DNA from 2 places in the Paenibacillus sp. FSL R7-0179 genome. Region 2 is predicted to be linked to the other one. Evidence: predicted binding sites of a transcription regulator. Region 2 holds the regulator's gene; the other holds the start of a gene.
The links. Region 2 encodes Rex, which represses fermentation and respiration genes when NADH is low (regulators of the CRP and FNR family bind a similar motif). Its sites were predicted from a motif close to TTGTGAAATATTTCACAA; they were not measured.
Positions count from the first base shown of each region.

Region 1: a site for Rex is predicted at 1,477-1,494, ahead of MKX63_RS06730 (formate/nitrite transporter family protein). Genes of this name have one in related genera too.

Region 1 covers NZ_JBBOCC010000001.1:1,532,724-1,540,392, forward strand. The annotation lists gene MKX63_RS06725 (FAD-dependent oxidoreductase) at 1-1,294, shown strand, start outside; gene MKX63_RS06730 (formate/nitrite transporter family protein) at 1,595-2,422, shown strand; gene MKX63_RS06735 (MFS transporter) at 2,964-4,175, shown strand; gene MKX63_RS06740 (GNAT family N-acetyltransferase) at 4,237-4,761, shown strand; gene MKX63_RS06745 (MOSC domain-containing protein) at 4,751-5,413, shown strand; gene MKX63_RS06750 (GNAT family N-acetyltransferase) at 5,857-6,405, opposite strand; gene MKX63_RS06755 (DUF2164 domain-containing protein) at 6,448-6,693, opposite strand; gene MKX63_RS06760 (glutamine--tRNA ligase/YqeY domain fusion protein) at 6,977-7,669, shown strand, end outside.
Region 2 covers NZ_JBBOCC010000001.1:3,740,422-3,748,090, forward strand. The annotation lists gene panB (3-methyl-2-oxobutanoate hydroxymethyltransferase) at 138-1,004, shown strand; gene panC (pantoate--beta-alanine ligase) at 1,006-1,896, shown strand; gene panD (aspartate 1-decarboxylase) at 1,889-2,272, shown strand; gene MKX63_RS16500 (tetratricopeptide repeat protein) at 2,387-3,025, shown strand; gene dinG (ATP-dependent DNA helicase DinG) at 3,141-6,002, shown strand; gene MKX63_RS16510 (redox-sensing transcriptional repressor Rex) at 6,142-6,792, shown strand; gene MKX63_RS16515 (amidohydrolase) at 6,782-7,669, shown strand, end outside.

The DNA of each region.
Region 1 (7,669 bases), 2.2 Mb from region 2:
GGATGCACAAATAACGGTGTACGAGCGAAACGATAATATCTCATTCCTGTCTTGCGGCATTGCCTTATACGTTGGCGGTGTGGTCAAGGACCCGCAGGGACTATTCTATTCCTCCCCGGAACAGCTGGCTGCGCTGGGTGTGCAGACGAAGATGCGCCATGAGGTAATCAACATTGACACCGCCCGCCGGACGCTGAAAGCCCGCAACCTCGTGACCGGCGAGGAAATGGAAGATACTTATGACAAACTAATTATGACAACCGGCTCATGGCCGATCGTGCCTAAGCTCGAAGGAATAGACATGGAGGGCATCCTGCTCTCGAAAAACTACAATCACTCCAACACCATTATCGAAGAAGCGCAGAAGGTGAATAGAATTACTGTGGTCGGTGCCGGATATATCGGGGTCGAGCTGGTGGAAGCTTTTCAGATGAACGGCAAGGAAGTTACGCTGATTGATGGGGAAGACCGCATCCTGAGCAAATATCTCGATGAAGAGTTCACCGCACCGATCCAGCAGTCGCTTGAGGATCACGGCATTAAGCTGGCGCTGGGCGAGAAGGTCGCCTCCTTCGCAGGGGAGAACGGCAGAGTGACCAAGGTGATTACGAGCAAGGGTGAGCATGAGACGGATCTGGTGATTCTCTGCATTGGCTTCCGTCCGAATACTGACCTGCTGAAGGGTCAAGTGGATATGCTGCCGAACGGCGCGATTATGGTGAACGATTATATGCAGACCAGCCTGCCGGATGTCTATGCTGCCGGTGACAGCTGCGCGATTCATTACAATCCTACTGGTAAACACGCGTATATCCCGCTGGCCACCAACGCAGTGCGCATGGGAACGCTGGTCGCCCGCAATCTGGTCTCGAATACGATCCCTTACATGGGTACGCAAGGAACATCGGGCATCAAGATCTATGAGGACAATATTGCCGGAACCGGACTGACGGAAGAGGCGGCTGCAGCCGAGGGAATGGATACGGAGAGTGTGATGCTGATCGACAACTACCGTCCGGAGTTCATGCCGACCTTCGAGCAGGTTCAGGTAAAAGTGGTCTTTGACCGTGCCACCCGCCGCATACTGGGCGCGCAGATTATGTCCAAGATGGATCTGACGCAGTCGATCAATACCGTATCGGTCTGCATCCAGAATAAGATGACCGTTGACCAGCTGGCCTTCATCGACTTCTTCTTCCAGCCGCATTACAACAAGCCTTGGAACTTCCTGAACACCGCAGGCCTTCAGGCTCTGCCGAAACCGGCTCCAGTCAAAGAACCTGTACATGTATAAAAGCTAACATTTTGCCGGAGCCCGCTTAGGGCTCTTTTTTTGGGTACGGCAGAGGCGTGTGGGCCGGATGTGGTCGAAAAACCGATCACGAAGGGGATGCCGCAGGCATTTTGTTCTGCAATAGTAGCTCGGGGATGAAAAAATATACCATGCCGCCAGCTTTTATGGTAAATTTGACATGTCAGTGAAAACTTTCACTTGGTTTTTCGGATAGTGATTTTTATCACGTAAATGTGATTAGGATCACGTTACAATGGCATAAAGGAACAAATTTTAAGTAATTAGAAGGGGATAGGAATCATGGCTTATAACAAACCGCAGGGAATCGCTGAAGTTACGGTAGAGAACGGAGTCAAGAAGGCACACAATCCGCTTAGCACTGTACTCATTCTCGGTTTTCTGGGAGGAGCGTTTATCGCGCTCGGATTTTTGCTGGATATTCGTGTCATTGCCGGTGCACCTGCCGAGTGGGGGTCCATTGCTAACTTCATCGGGGCTGCGGTGTTCCCGGTTGGACTCATTCTGGTGCTGCTTGCCGGAGGGGAACTGCTGACAGGCAATATGATGGCGGTGCCGCTGGCATTCATTGCGAAGAAGATCTCGTTCTGGGAAGTGATGAAGAATCTGGTGCTGATCACGCTCAGCAACCTGGCCGGTGCCTTGTTCGTCGCGTACTTCTTCGGTCACATCGTTGGCCTTACATCAGATGGTGTGTATCTGGAGAAGCTGGTAAGCATGGCGGAGCATAAGATCGATGCTACGTTCCTGCAGGCTTTTATCTCCGGGATCGGCTGTAACTGGCTCGTCGCGCTGGCGGTATGGCTGTCGTACGGGGCTGACAATTTCAGCGGCAAAATCCTCGGTATCTGGTTCCCGACCATGGCGTTTGTGGCCATCGGCTTCCAGCACGTTGTAGCTAACATGTTCCTTATCCCTGCTGCAATCTTCGAAGGACATTTCACCTGGGGCCAGTATGCGGCCAACTTCGTTCCGGTCTGGCTGGGCAATCTGACGGGCGGCGCGATCTTCGTGGCTGCTGCGTACTGGATGGCCTATCTGCGCAAGGAGCCGGGAGCAGTGAACTCGGCTGCAGGCGTCCCTGCTGCTGGCTTGAAGAAACACGCTTAATCATTATCGGACCTGACCCGGTGTATATCGCCGGATTGTAACATAGCTTGGCCTAAGCACTTCCTGCTTCTCGGTACCCTGCTTCAAGGGATTCGCAGAGACAGGGAGTGTTTTTGCGTGAATATAACAGAATCATTCTCCCGACACAAGTGGAAACGGCTTTGCCGTCCTTTTAAAAGGATAATTTATAGAGTAAGACTTATAAATTCTTATATTTAAACAAAATTCACCGTGCAATCCGATTCGGGGGAACGAAATCGGATCTCACGGTGAATAAAATAGGGAGTGTTTCATATGGATCATTACCCCGGGTTCCGGGGAACGAATCAGTGCCGGCAAGGTATTTTTGTTTACGTGAGAAAGAGCGGGTTATAGAATATTAATATCGCTGGCGGCGGTGAAGACGGAATTGATTTTCAATAGAATAATTCCCTGGTTTGCCGCGATACAGCATTAACGCGAATACTTGCCCTGCCCCCTGTGTTGGGATGATACTGGATGGATTAATGACAGCTATGTTACAGGGGATGACAGACAAGATATGAGATTTATGCAGGCCTATCCGAAGGAAATTAAAGTATTCTTGATTGCCAGTCTTATTAATGCTACCGGCAGTGCGCTGATGTGGCCGCTGGTTACAATGTATGTATTCGATGAACTGGGACGCAGTATGAAGGACGCGGGAATCGTTCTGCTGGTGCAGTCGCTTGGCGGGATTGCCGGTCAGCTGCTGGGCGGTTCGCTCTACCATAAGGTAGGGGTCAACCGCCTGATTGTCGGCGCTCTGGCCATGAATGCTCTGACGCTGTTTGCCCTTCCGTGGGCGAGCGGAAGCTGGAGCGTATTCATTATCGTGATGGGGCTGATGGGATTGTTCAACTCCCTCTCCCTCCCGGCCATTCAGGCCTTTATCGGCTTCCGGTTCGCAGAGCAGCGCGCAGAGCTGTTCAATATCATCTATGTTGCCAATAATATAGGGGTAGCCCTGGGAACTTCGCTGAGCGGCTTCCTGGGCAATTATATGCTGAGCTTTGTGCTCAACGGGGTCACCTCGGCCGTATTTGCCGGATTCTTCTTCGTCTATCTGCGCAAGGTAGGAGCGGCACCGGCTCAGGGCCAAGCCGTTAAAAAACAGCCGCAGAATGAAGTGTCCGGCTGGAGACTTCTCGGCCATATACGCATCTATCTGTTCATGGCGCTGGGTTCAATGTTCCTGCTGATCGGCAATTCGATCTGGAACAGCGGAGTCTCGCCGTTCATTATCTCGGAAGGCTGGTCGAAGCAGCTATACGGCTTCCTCTGGACGCTGAACGGCGTACTGATCTTCGCGGCGCAGCCGCTGGTCAGCCTGATCAAGCGCGGGTTCGCGCAGACGTCAACCGCGCAGATGACAGCAAGCGCCGTCTTTTACCTGAGCGGGTATGCTGTAATTCTAATGATGCCAAGCTATCCGGGGATGCTGCTGGGCATGGTGCTGGCTACCCTCGGGGAGATGCTGATCTCTCCAGCGATGCCTTCCTTCATCTCGGAGCATGCCCAGCGCAGCGCACCGTTCTATCTCGGACTTAGCGGCGGAATCGGCGCAATCGGCCGTGTCATCGGGCCATATCTGATGGGCATTCAGTTCGACAGGGGCGGTCTTGCGCCAACCGGCTGGCTCGCTTGCGGCATGGCTGTGCTGTCCGTTGGGTTCTTCGCGTTGCACGCCTATATGAACCGTGCAGCCGTTCTGCCTGAGCGCAGGACTGCATAATCGTTCACGCTGGAACTAAACCTTTTACTATATGCTTAGTAAGGCAAGGGGTGTATAAATAATGCAACCAATTAACAGAGATGCTGCGCTGCTGATCCGGCCCTCCGAAATCAGGGATGCCCGTGAGCTGATCGTGCTGGATAATATGATCTGGACAGAGAATACAACCCCGGGTCCGCTGATGTGGCGCTCGCGGGAGGACTATCTGCTGCATGCGCCGCCCGGCTCCCAGCTGGTGGCCTTACAGGACGGGGAGCTATGCGGTTATGTCGGCTTCGGCTGTCCCAGCGGGATGGAGAGCAACCGACATGTATGCGAGGTGAATATCGCGGTGCACCCGCACTTTCAGCGGCTGGGTGTAGGCACGCGGCTGATCGCAGAGATCAAGCGCCATGCCGCGAAGCACGGCATCCGCAAGCTGCGGCTGCGTGTGCTGTCCTGCAATACACCGGCGCTGCAGTTCTACCGCAAATGCGGGTTCGAGGAAGAGGGACGGCTGCGGGAGGAATTCTACTTAAGCGGACGTTATGTAGATGAAGTATTCATGAGCTGCTGGCTGACGGGAGGAGAAGGGGATGGAGACTGAACTGAAGATGCAAGTTGTCTCGCTGAATGTAGGCAAGCCGAAGACGGTGGACTACCGCGGCAAGCCGCTGGACACCGGAATCTACAAGCTGCCGGTTGCCGGGCCGCTTGCACTTCGGGCGAATGGGTTCACCGGGGACGGGCAAGCGGATCTGGTCAACCATGGAGGCCCTGACAAGGCAGTCTGCGTCTATCCGGTGGAGCATTATGCCCATTGGGAGGAGCGGCTTGGCCGGAAGCTGGAGTCTTCCGCCTTCGGCGAGAATATCACGGCGCGCGGATTGCTGGAGACCGAGGTATGTATCGGGGATATCTTCGAGATCGGTACAGCCCTGCTGGAGGTGAGCCAGCCGCGCTTCCCGTGCTTCAAGCTTACGCAAAAGCATGGACCGGCAGATATGCCGGCCCAGGTGCTGTCTACCGGCTACAGCGGCTTCTACCTCCGCGTGCTGCGTGAAGGCAGCCTGGCAGCCGGGGACCGGATTGTGAAGCTTGCGAGCGGAGCAGGCCGTATCCCGGTGAGACAGGTCCTGTACTCGATGGAGCACGGGCGCAAGGATCACACCGGACTCGCGGAGCTCGCCGGACTGGAGAGCCTTGCAGCTGGCCTCCGGGAGCGGTTCCGGGGCTGGCTGGATGCGGCGGAGAGCTAGGGTGGTGAAGGGGAAGCGGTACGGGGTGGGAACTGGGGCATTCGTCCCTCTCCACTCCACACCTGCACATGCCACTCTGCCGCTCCGCCGCCCTCAACCCGCCTTTCAAGTAAATAAGTGGAAAAACGTATCTTAACTCGCCTACTTCTGGCAAATAACCGAAAACAAGTGGAAAAAGAGCAACTAAAATAGTTAGTTTGAGCTCTGTTAGACGAAATGTGTTCACTTAAGTGTTGATTATCCAACTATTGTTCGCACCCAGGCAAATCGTTCTTCAGCAAGTGCACAAAATCCAACTACTTCCGGTTAGCGCACAGCTTGCCTTTTATGCTCTATAGCTGTTCTTGTTGCTCTGCCTTATACATGTCCGTGATAGCAGAAACGAAGCCGTCCCTTGACAGGACGGCTTCGCTGCCCCGCAGGGCATGGGCCGGAATCTCCGTTCAGCCCAGCAGCTTCCATTCGCTGCGCAGCAGGCCGTACACTGCGTGGTTCACATAACCGGCAGGCAGCTTCTCGGCCTGGCGGATAACCCCTTCGAAGATGAAACCCAGCCGCTGCGGGATCGCTCGGCTGGCCAGGTTACCTGTAGCGCAACGGATCTCGATGCGGTTCAGCTCAAGCTCCAGCAGGGCGTAATCAACAAAGACCCGGCAGGCGCTGGTCATATAGCCTTGTCCCTCATAGCCTTCGCCCAGCCAGTAGCCGATGCCGACCGAGCGGTTATGCCAGTCAATCTCGTGATAGCCGATAATTCCGGCGAGTTCCTCCCGGACCCATAGTCCGGCGGTGAAGCCGCCGTTATCAATGCCCTGCTTCACAGAGTTCTTGATGAACGTGGTAAGATGAGCCTGCTCGGTCACGCCATCCACCCAAGGCAGCCACTGCCTGAGCCGGTGGCGGGAGCGTTCCACCAGGGCGAACATCTGACGGGCATGCTCCGGCATGAGCAGCTTCAGCTTCAGCTCTTCATCTATGACATAATTAAACATGCGGCTGCCCCCTATGCGTTGTGAGATATAAGCTTCGCTGAACTAACGCTTCTGCCACTCCAAGGCGTAGATGTCTTCCTCGAGGGCCTGCATGCGCTGGAGGGCAAGCGTGCGGCAGTCACTAAGCGCCCCGTTATAGATCGCCGGCCCCAGCTCCTTCAGGAAGAACTCCAACAGATTGTCTGCGGCCAGGTGGCCGATCGTTTCCCCGCGCTCCGCCTCGAAGTAGGCACGGATATTCTCCGTAATCATCTCCCGCTGCTCTTTAGGCAGTTTTACCGGCTGCATAAGCATCCCCCTTTAGCGTAATATTCCTATATTTATCATGCTACTCCATCGCCGGGAGAGAAGTCAAAGGATGCGGGGGCTGCTTCTTAACTTTTAAAATATAAGAATTTATATGTTTCACACGATAAATTATCCTTCTATTTCTCGCTGAAGCGGTACCGTCCTTTAAAGGACGGCACCTGCCGCTTCCACTTGTTGAACATTCCCTGCTTAACGGGTATATTAGTAGGAAACATGTTCATACAAGGAAGTAGTTATATTACAGAATGAAAGGTTGATCAATGTGGAGAACCAGGGTACACCCTCCAATTTCATTAAGAACGTCATTACCGAAGATCTCCGCTCGGGTAAGGTAAAGGAAGTCGTCACCCGCTTTCCGCCGGAGCCGAACGGTTATTTACATATCGGACATGCCAAGGCGATCTGGATTAACTTCACGCTGGCGGATGAGTTCGGCGGCAAGACCCATCTGAGATTCGATGACACGAATCCGCTCAAGGAAGATACCGAATACGTCAACTCCATCCAGGAGGATGTGAAATGGCTCGGGTATGAATGGGAGGAGCTGCGGTTCGCCTCGGATTATTTCGGAGAGATGTATGCGCGGGCTGAGCTGCTAATCAAGAAGGGCAAGGCCTATGTCGATGATCTCAGCGCCGAGCAGATCCGTGAATTCCGGGGCACGCTGACGGAGCCGGGGCAGAACAGCCCTTACCGCGAACGCGGGATAGAAGAGAACCTTGATCTGTTCCACCGCATGAAGGCGGGAGAATTCAAGGACGGCGAGAAGGTTCTGCGCGCCAAAATTGACATGTCCTCTCCTAACATCAATCTGCGTGACCCGGTCATCTACCGGATCTCCCACTCCCATCACCATAATACGGGTGACGCATGGTGCATTTATCCGATGTATACCTTCGCACATCCGCTGGAGGATGCCATAGAGCATGTCACCCATTCCCTCTGTTCCCTGGAG
Region 2 (7,669 bases):
CCGTAAGGACCGAGACAGAAGGGACGATCGCGAGTGACTCTTTTTTGCCCTTCGGACCTTTTTAGCGGACCATGCTAAAAGGTTTTTTTGTTTGCGCGAAACTCGCGTATTTTATGGAAAAGGGGAATGAGAGCGACATGGCAGACAAACACGCACTGAATATTATCAAGATGAAAAAAATGAAAACGGACGGTGTGCCCCTGAGCATGCTGACCGCTTATGACTACCCTTCAGCCCTGCTGGCGGAAGAAGCTGGCATTGATCTGATTCTGGTCGGTGATTCCCTGGGAAATGTCGTGCTTGGTTATGATACCACGCTGCCGGTTACCATAGACGATATGGTCTACCATACCCGGTCGGTGAAACGCGGGGCTCCTAATACTTTTATAGTGGCTGATATGCCGTTTATGACCTACCACGGAAGCGTGGATGAGACCTTGCGCGGTGTGCGCAGGCTGATGCAGGAAGGCCAGGCCCATGCGGTCAAAATGGAAGGCGGCCTCGAAATCTGCTCCGCAGTGTCCGCTGTTGTCGCTGCCGGTGTTCCGGTGCTCGGCCATATTGGTCTGACCCCGCAGTCGGTCAATATGATCGGCGGCTACCGGATTCAGGGGAAGGATGCCAGGGATGCACAGCGGCTGATGGACGAAGCGAAGGCGCTGGAAGCTGCCGGGGCCTTCGGCATTGTGCTGGAGCTGGTCACGGAAGAGGTGGCTGAGGCGATCTCCCGGACGGTCAGCATACCGACCATAGGCATTGGTGCCGGGCGTTACTGTGACGGACAGGTTCTGGTATTCCATGATCTCCTGCGGTATGCCTCTCCTTACCGGGAGAAAAAATTCGTCAAAACCTACGCCGATGTAGGCTCCCTGATCCGCGAAGGCATCACCAGCTATGTTCAGGAAGTGAAGAACCGCTCGTTCCCTGCCGAGGAGCATGTGTTTAGCGCGGACGAGACTGTTCTGGAATCTTTATACGGCAATGCCGGCAAAGGAGCGAAATAAAATGAGAGTGATCCGAACGATTGCTGAACTGCGCGAAGCGCTTGAATATATGCGTGAAGGGGGCCATGGCCCTGTTGGTTTTGTGCCCACCATGGGATATCTGCACGAAGGACATGCCAGCCTGCTGCGTAAGGCAGGGGAGAAGAGCGGCACGGTGGTGATGAGTATTTTCGTCAATCCGCTGCAGTTTGGACCGAATGAGGATTTTGCTTCCTATCCGCGGGATGAACAGCGGGATCTGGAGCTGGCTGAACGTGAAGGTGCGGATTTGGTGTTCATCCCCAGTGTAGAAGAGATGTATCCGCAGCCGATTCGTACAGGCGTAACGGTCTCCTCGCTTACGTCGCAGCTCTGCGGCGCTTCGCGTCCAGGACATTTTGACGGAGTAACTACAGTGGTCAGCAAGCTGTTCCATATTGTGCAGCCGGATTATGCCTTCTTCGGACTGAAGGATGCCCAGCAGGTAGCTGTTCTCCGCCGGATGGTGTCAGACCTTAACATGAATGTGGACATTATCGCCTGTCCTATTGTGCGCGAGGAAGACGGGCTGGCGCTTAGCTCCCGCAATGTCTATCTGAGCAGCGAGGAGCGCAGACAGGCGCTGGTATTGTCTCGTTCCCTGCGCGAGGTGCGCCAAGCTATGGAAGAGGGCAGCATTCGTACGGTAAATGAAGCTCGGGCACTGCTGGTCTCGGTCATTTCTGCATCGCCGCTCGCAGTGATTGATTATGCAGAAATTCTAACCTTCCCTGATCTGGAAGAGCTGGAAGGCGGCAGCAGGCTGACGGATGCGGGCGGAGAGGTTATAATGGCTCTGGCCGTGAAGTTCGGCAGAACCCGTCTGATTGATAATAATGTATTTATTCCTAAGGAGGCACACGCTTTTGTTTAGACATATGATGAAATCCAAGATCCACCGGGCAACAGTCACTGAAGCCAATCTCAATTATGTGGGCAGCATTACCATTGATGAGGATCTGATGGAAGCTGCAGACTTGCTGGAGAATGAAAAGGTGCAGATCGTGGACAACAATAACGGCTCCCGCCTGGAGACTTATGTCATTCCGGGTCCGCGCGGCAGCGGCGTCATTTGTCTGAATGGGGCGGCGGCGCGTCTGGTACAGCCCGGAGATACCGTAATTATTATTTCCTACGCTGTGGTGTCCTCTGAAGAGCTGGCAGCGCATAAGCCGACGGTGGTGTTCGTAGATGAAGGCAACAAGCCGGTGAAGCTGGCGGATCATGAGATTCACGCCACAATTGCCTGAAGTCCGCGCTTTGAGCCATGTAATCAATGGCAGGGATGAAGACCCCCGTACTTGCTGATAATGAACTTAGGCAAGCTTAAGCTGACTTCATTATCAGTAAGGGTGGGATGTCCGGTGTTTCAACATTTATTTGCTGAGATGAACAAGATGCTCCAGGAGATCAAAACCGACTATCCTACTGCGGAGGGTGCCCGCCGAAGCGATCTTTTATCCAAGTATAATATGCTCCACCGAATCAGTGATACTGTAATGGATGAGTGGCTGCTCTTCGCCGAGAAGCTGAGCGAGTTCCGGGAACAGGCCGATTTCCAGACTCCGCCGGAGGAATTGCCGGAGGAGGAAGCGCCCGAGCTTGCGATGGATGCTTTTGTCAGGGGCCAGGGCTATTACAAGCTGCTGATGTACCGCAAGTGCATTGAACAGTTCAGGGAGGTTACGGCTAAGTATCCGGACAGCCTCGCTGCCCGCCTGTATTTGGCTATGGCTTATCTGCAGGAGGGAGAAGGCGACACCGCCTGGGGACATCTGAACCACATGCTGGGCCTGATCCGTGAAGTGAAGCTGAAGGCAATGATCTATAATGCGCTGGGCTGTATCCGGGCTTCCCAGGAACGCTTCAATGAAGCCAGTGAGCTGTTCAGCCTGTCTCTGCTGCATGACCCGGATCTGCCGGAGCCGAATGTGAATCTGGAGGTATGCCGCAGGCGGGGCGGGAAGCTGGAGTTTGGCCATCAGCTGGTTTCGCTATTATAACTTATCCTCGGTTTCTTTAGGCGATGCGTCCCGTTTCCCGGGGTGTGCATCGCCTTTTTTCGTAACTTCTGTTATGCTGATAAAGAGTCTCAAGTGAAAGGGAATAGAACTTATAATGAAATTTGCCGTGCTTGATTTTGAAACTACGGGAACCCAATCTGTGGGAGAGATCATCCAGGTTGGCCTTGCCATTATAGAAGAAGACGGGACGATCTCCCGGGTGTATGGTTCCTACGTCAAGCCCGGAGCGCCAATTCCTCCTTTTATTACGGGCCTGACCGGAATTACAGACAGCGATGTACAGGATGCGCCGGAGCTTGATGAGATGATGATGGAGCTGGTGCCGCTGCTGGATGATGTGGTCCTTGTCGGACACAATGTAGCGTTTGATTTTCATTTTTTGCAGAATGCGCTGGACCGCTGCGGCTACCTGCCGTTTCAGGGGCGGATTCTGGATACGATCGATTTTCTCAAAATATGCTTTCCCTCGCTGAGCACCTATCAGTTAGGTGCGGTAAGCAGCCATTTCGGCATTACGCATGACCGTCCCCATCAGGCGGACAGTGATGCGCTTGCCACGGCTATTGTGCTGCTCAAATGTCTGGAAGAGCTGCACAGTCTGCCGCTGCTGACCATTCAGCGGCTGAATGAGCTGTTCGCAGACGAAGACAGTGATTTGGCCTGGTATTTCGACGGTCTGCTGCGGGAGCGGGAGATGGAGACCTTTCAGCCGGAAGGAGAGCTGAGCTTCTACCGCCAGCTTGCGCTGGCTGTGGGGGACTGGGCGGAGCTGGCTACGCCCCGGGAGGAAGGAAGCGTCAATCCGCTGGATAATATTACCTTTGAAGAGTATATGGAAGAGGTAACCCTGCGGCTGAAGGCTGTTCTTCCCCAGTATGAGAGCCGTGAAGCCCAGGAGCTGATGATCCATGAGGTCATTACAGCGCTTGAGCAGGACAAGCATCTGCTGATTGAAGCGGGAACCGGCACCGGTAAATCGCTGGGTTATTTGCTTCCGGCCATCTACCATAGTGTGAAAAGTGATCAGAAGGTGATGGTCAGCACTCATACCATTAACCTTCAGGACCAGCTGCGTGAGCGGGATATTCCGCTCTTGACCAGCGTTGTGCCGTTCCCGTTCAAGGCCTCCATCTTTAAGGGAAGAGGGCACTATTTGTGTCTTCGCAAGTTCGAGCATAGAATGAACAAAAAGGACTTTACAAGTCCAAGAGAAGAGGCCCTTACCGCTGCACAAATGCTCGTATGGCTGACCCAGACGACAACCGGCGATGATGAGGAGCTTAACTTAAGCGGACGGGGCGGCGATTTCTGGGAGACTGTAGCCAGTGATACCGACTCCTGCCTGGGACGCGCCTGTCCCTGGTTCCGCAAATGCTATTATCACCGCGCCAAGCATGAAGCCGGGATCTCCGATGTTGTGGTCACCAATCACTCCAAGCTGTTCGCAGATGTCAAAGCGGGGCATCAGCTTCTTCCTGCTTATGACCACCTTGTTATTGATGAAGCCCATCATTTGGAGGATATTGCCGGTAAGCATCTTGGTATGCAGATGAAATATTTCACATTCGCCCATACCCTCACCCGTCTCTACAAGGATAGCCGGAGCGGGCAGCTGCCTGCCCTCCGTCAGAGTCTGCAGTCTTCAGGCAGTGAGCAGGCCTCCGAATGGAGCGGTGTGATCGACCGGATCTACCCCGATCTTCTGACGGTGAAGGAATCCTGGGATGCGCTCAGCGACCGGCTCTTCAGCCTGCTGCCCGAGCGCAGCGATGCCGGAGCCGGTGAAGCAGGCCAGCTGGTGGCGCGCCTGCAGCCGGGCAAGAAGCCGAAGGATTGGGAGGAGCTGGCCGCCCTTGAGAATACACTGAACCTCAGTCTAAGCGACATTATCCGCAAGGGTGACAAAATGCTCAGTGAGATGCGTGACACGGACAGCCAATCCTCCTCGGACAGTCTTGTGACTGATATCGGCGGGTTATTCAAGGATCTGGCATCCATTAGAGAGCAGATCCGCTTTTTCATGAGTCTGAACGATGAGAATATCGTGTATTGGCTGGAGGGAAGCGGTAATTATAAGGGGAAGTCTCTGCAAATGTATGCTGTTCCCGTTGATGTCAGTACCCAGCTCAGGGAGCTGTTCTTCGACAAGAAGAAGAGTATCATCCTGACCTCGGCCACCTTATCCGTGGATAAGTCCTTCCAGTTTATGATCGATAACCTGGGTCTTGGTGAAGCTGCGGAGCAGGGTCGTCTGATGACAGCGCTGCTTCCGTCACCGTTCAAATACAGGGAGCAGGCTCTGCTGGTTATTCCCCGCGACTTCCCGAGCGTCAAGGGAAGCATAGGGGATGCCCGCTTTGTGGACACCCTCGTTCACTCTCTTGCCGAGACTGCTGTAACCACGCGGGGGCGGATGCTGGTGTTGTTCACCTCCTATAAGATGCTTCGGCAGGTCTATGATCCGCTGAAGGAGGCGCTTGCCTCCCAGGATATCGCGGTGCTCGGACAAGGTGTGGAAGGCGGCAGCCGGAGCAAGCTGATCCGCCGCTTCCAGGACAGCCCGGCCTCGGTCCTGCTGGGTACCAGCAGTTTCTGGGAAGGGGTGGATATCCCCGGAGAAGCATTGACCTGTCTGGCGATTGTCAGACTGCCGTTCCAGCCGCCGAATCACCCGCTGGCAGAAGCGAAGTCGGAGCTGCTTCAGGCACAGAAGAAGAACCCGTTCATGAAGCTGTCCGTGCCGCAGGCTGTCATCCGCTTCAAGCAGGGCTTCGGGCGGCTGGTCCGCACGGCGCAGGACCGGGGCATCGTAATTGTGTACGATACCAGAGTCATTGAATCGCATTACGGAAAGTACTTCCTGTATTCACTCCCCGGTCCCAAGATGGAGCATATGCTCACCGAGCAGATGGTCCCGAGAATTGCCGAATGGCTGGAGGACGGCGGGGTTTCCTAATTCATCTGCTATTGCTATTATTAATAAGTCATGATAAACCTGAAGATCCGTTCCCGCCCTGTCCTGCCGCTCCGGCAGGCGGGGGGGCACGGTTGCTATAATTGTAAGGGTCTAACACAACTTTTAAGGAGGAGAATACATGAAATCGGATAAAATATCGGAGGCCGTCGTGCGCAGGCTCCCAGTGTACCTGCGTTTCCTGAACGATCTCCAAAAACGTGAAATTTCCACAGTCTCTTCTCAGGAGCTGGGCCAGAAGCTTGATCTGAATCCCGCCCAGATCCGTAAGGACCTCGCTTATTTCGGTGATTTCGGCCGAAAGGGCATCGGCTACGATGTATCCTATCTGATTGAGAAGATCCGCCATATTCTCAAGCTTGATCAGCAAATTAATGTTGCACTGGTTGGAGCCGGTAATCTCGGTCATGCCTTGTCTAACTATAACGCTTACTTGAAGGATACGATGAAGATTACTGCGATCTTCGATGCCTACCCGCCGAAGGTGGGCCAGCAGATCAACTCGCTGGTTGTGCAGCCGATGGAGGAGCTGAGCGATACCATCCGCTCCCAGGGCATCCGGATCGGGATTATTACCGTACCTGACAGCGAAGCCCAGAATGTAGCTGATATTCTTGTGGACTCCGGCATCGAGGCGATTCTGAACTTCGCACCGGTTATTCTCAAGACGCCTGCCAATATCCGGATTCATGCCGCAGATTTCACCACAGATCTGCAGAGCCTGGCCTATTATTTGCATGATGGAAAGGATGAGGCTGAAGATGAGCAGTAAGATCACGATAATCAAGAACGGGCACTTTCTGGTTCCGGGCAGCGATAAGCCGGTTCTGAGCGGGTATATGACCCTGGCGAATGATCTGATTACTTACATAGGTGAAGCTGAGCCGGTAGTGGAGGCTGGCGCCCAGGTCGTAGACGGCAGCCGTCTGCTGTTCATGCCGGGACTGGTCAATACCCATGGACATACGGCCATGTCGCTGCTGCGCGGATACGGCGATGATATGGTGCTTCAGACTTGGCTGCAGGAGAAGATGTGGCCGATGGAAGAGAAATTCACTGGTGATGATGTATATTGGGGAACCTCTTTGTCCGTGCTGGAAATGCTGAAGGGCGGCACAACCACCTTCCTCGATATGTATGATCATATGGACCGTGTTGCGGAAGTAACAGAGCAATCCGGTATTCGAGCGGTGCTAATGCGCGGCGTGATTGGGCTGTGTCCGGAAGAGGTGCAGCAGGCGAAGCTCGCTGAAGCGGTTGCTTTTGCCCGTAACTGGCACGGCAAGGCTGACGGCAGAATCACTACCATGCTCTCGCCGCACGCCCCGTACACCTGTCCTCCAGAGTTTTTCATGAAGTTCGTGGAGGCTGCGCATGATCTGGATCTGCCGATGCATACCCATATGTCCGAGACGCGCCATGAAGTGGAGCAGAACGTGGCCGACTACGGTCTTCGTCCAGTCGCGCATCTGGAGAAGCTGGGAATGTTCACCCGTCCTTCGCTCATTGCCCACGGGGTTCATCTGAACGATGAGGAGATCGGGATTCTGGCCCGCTATAATGTTGGTGTGTCGCATAATCCCGGCAGTAACCTGAAGCTGGCCAGCGGGGTTGCACGTGTTCCTGAGCTGCTGAGAGCCGGGGTTAAG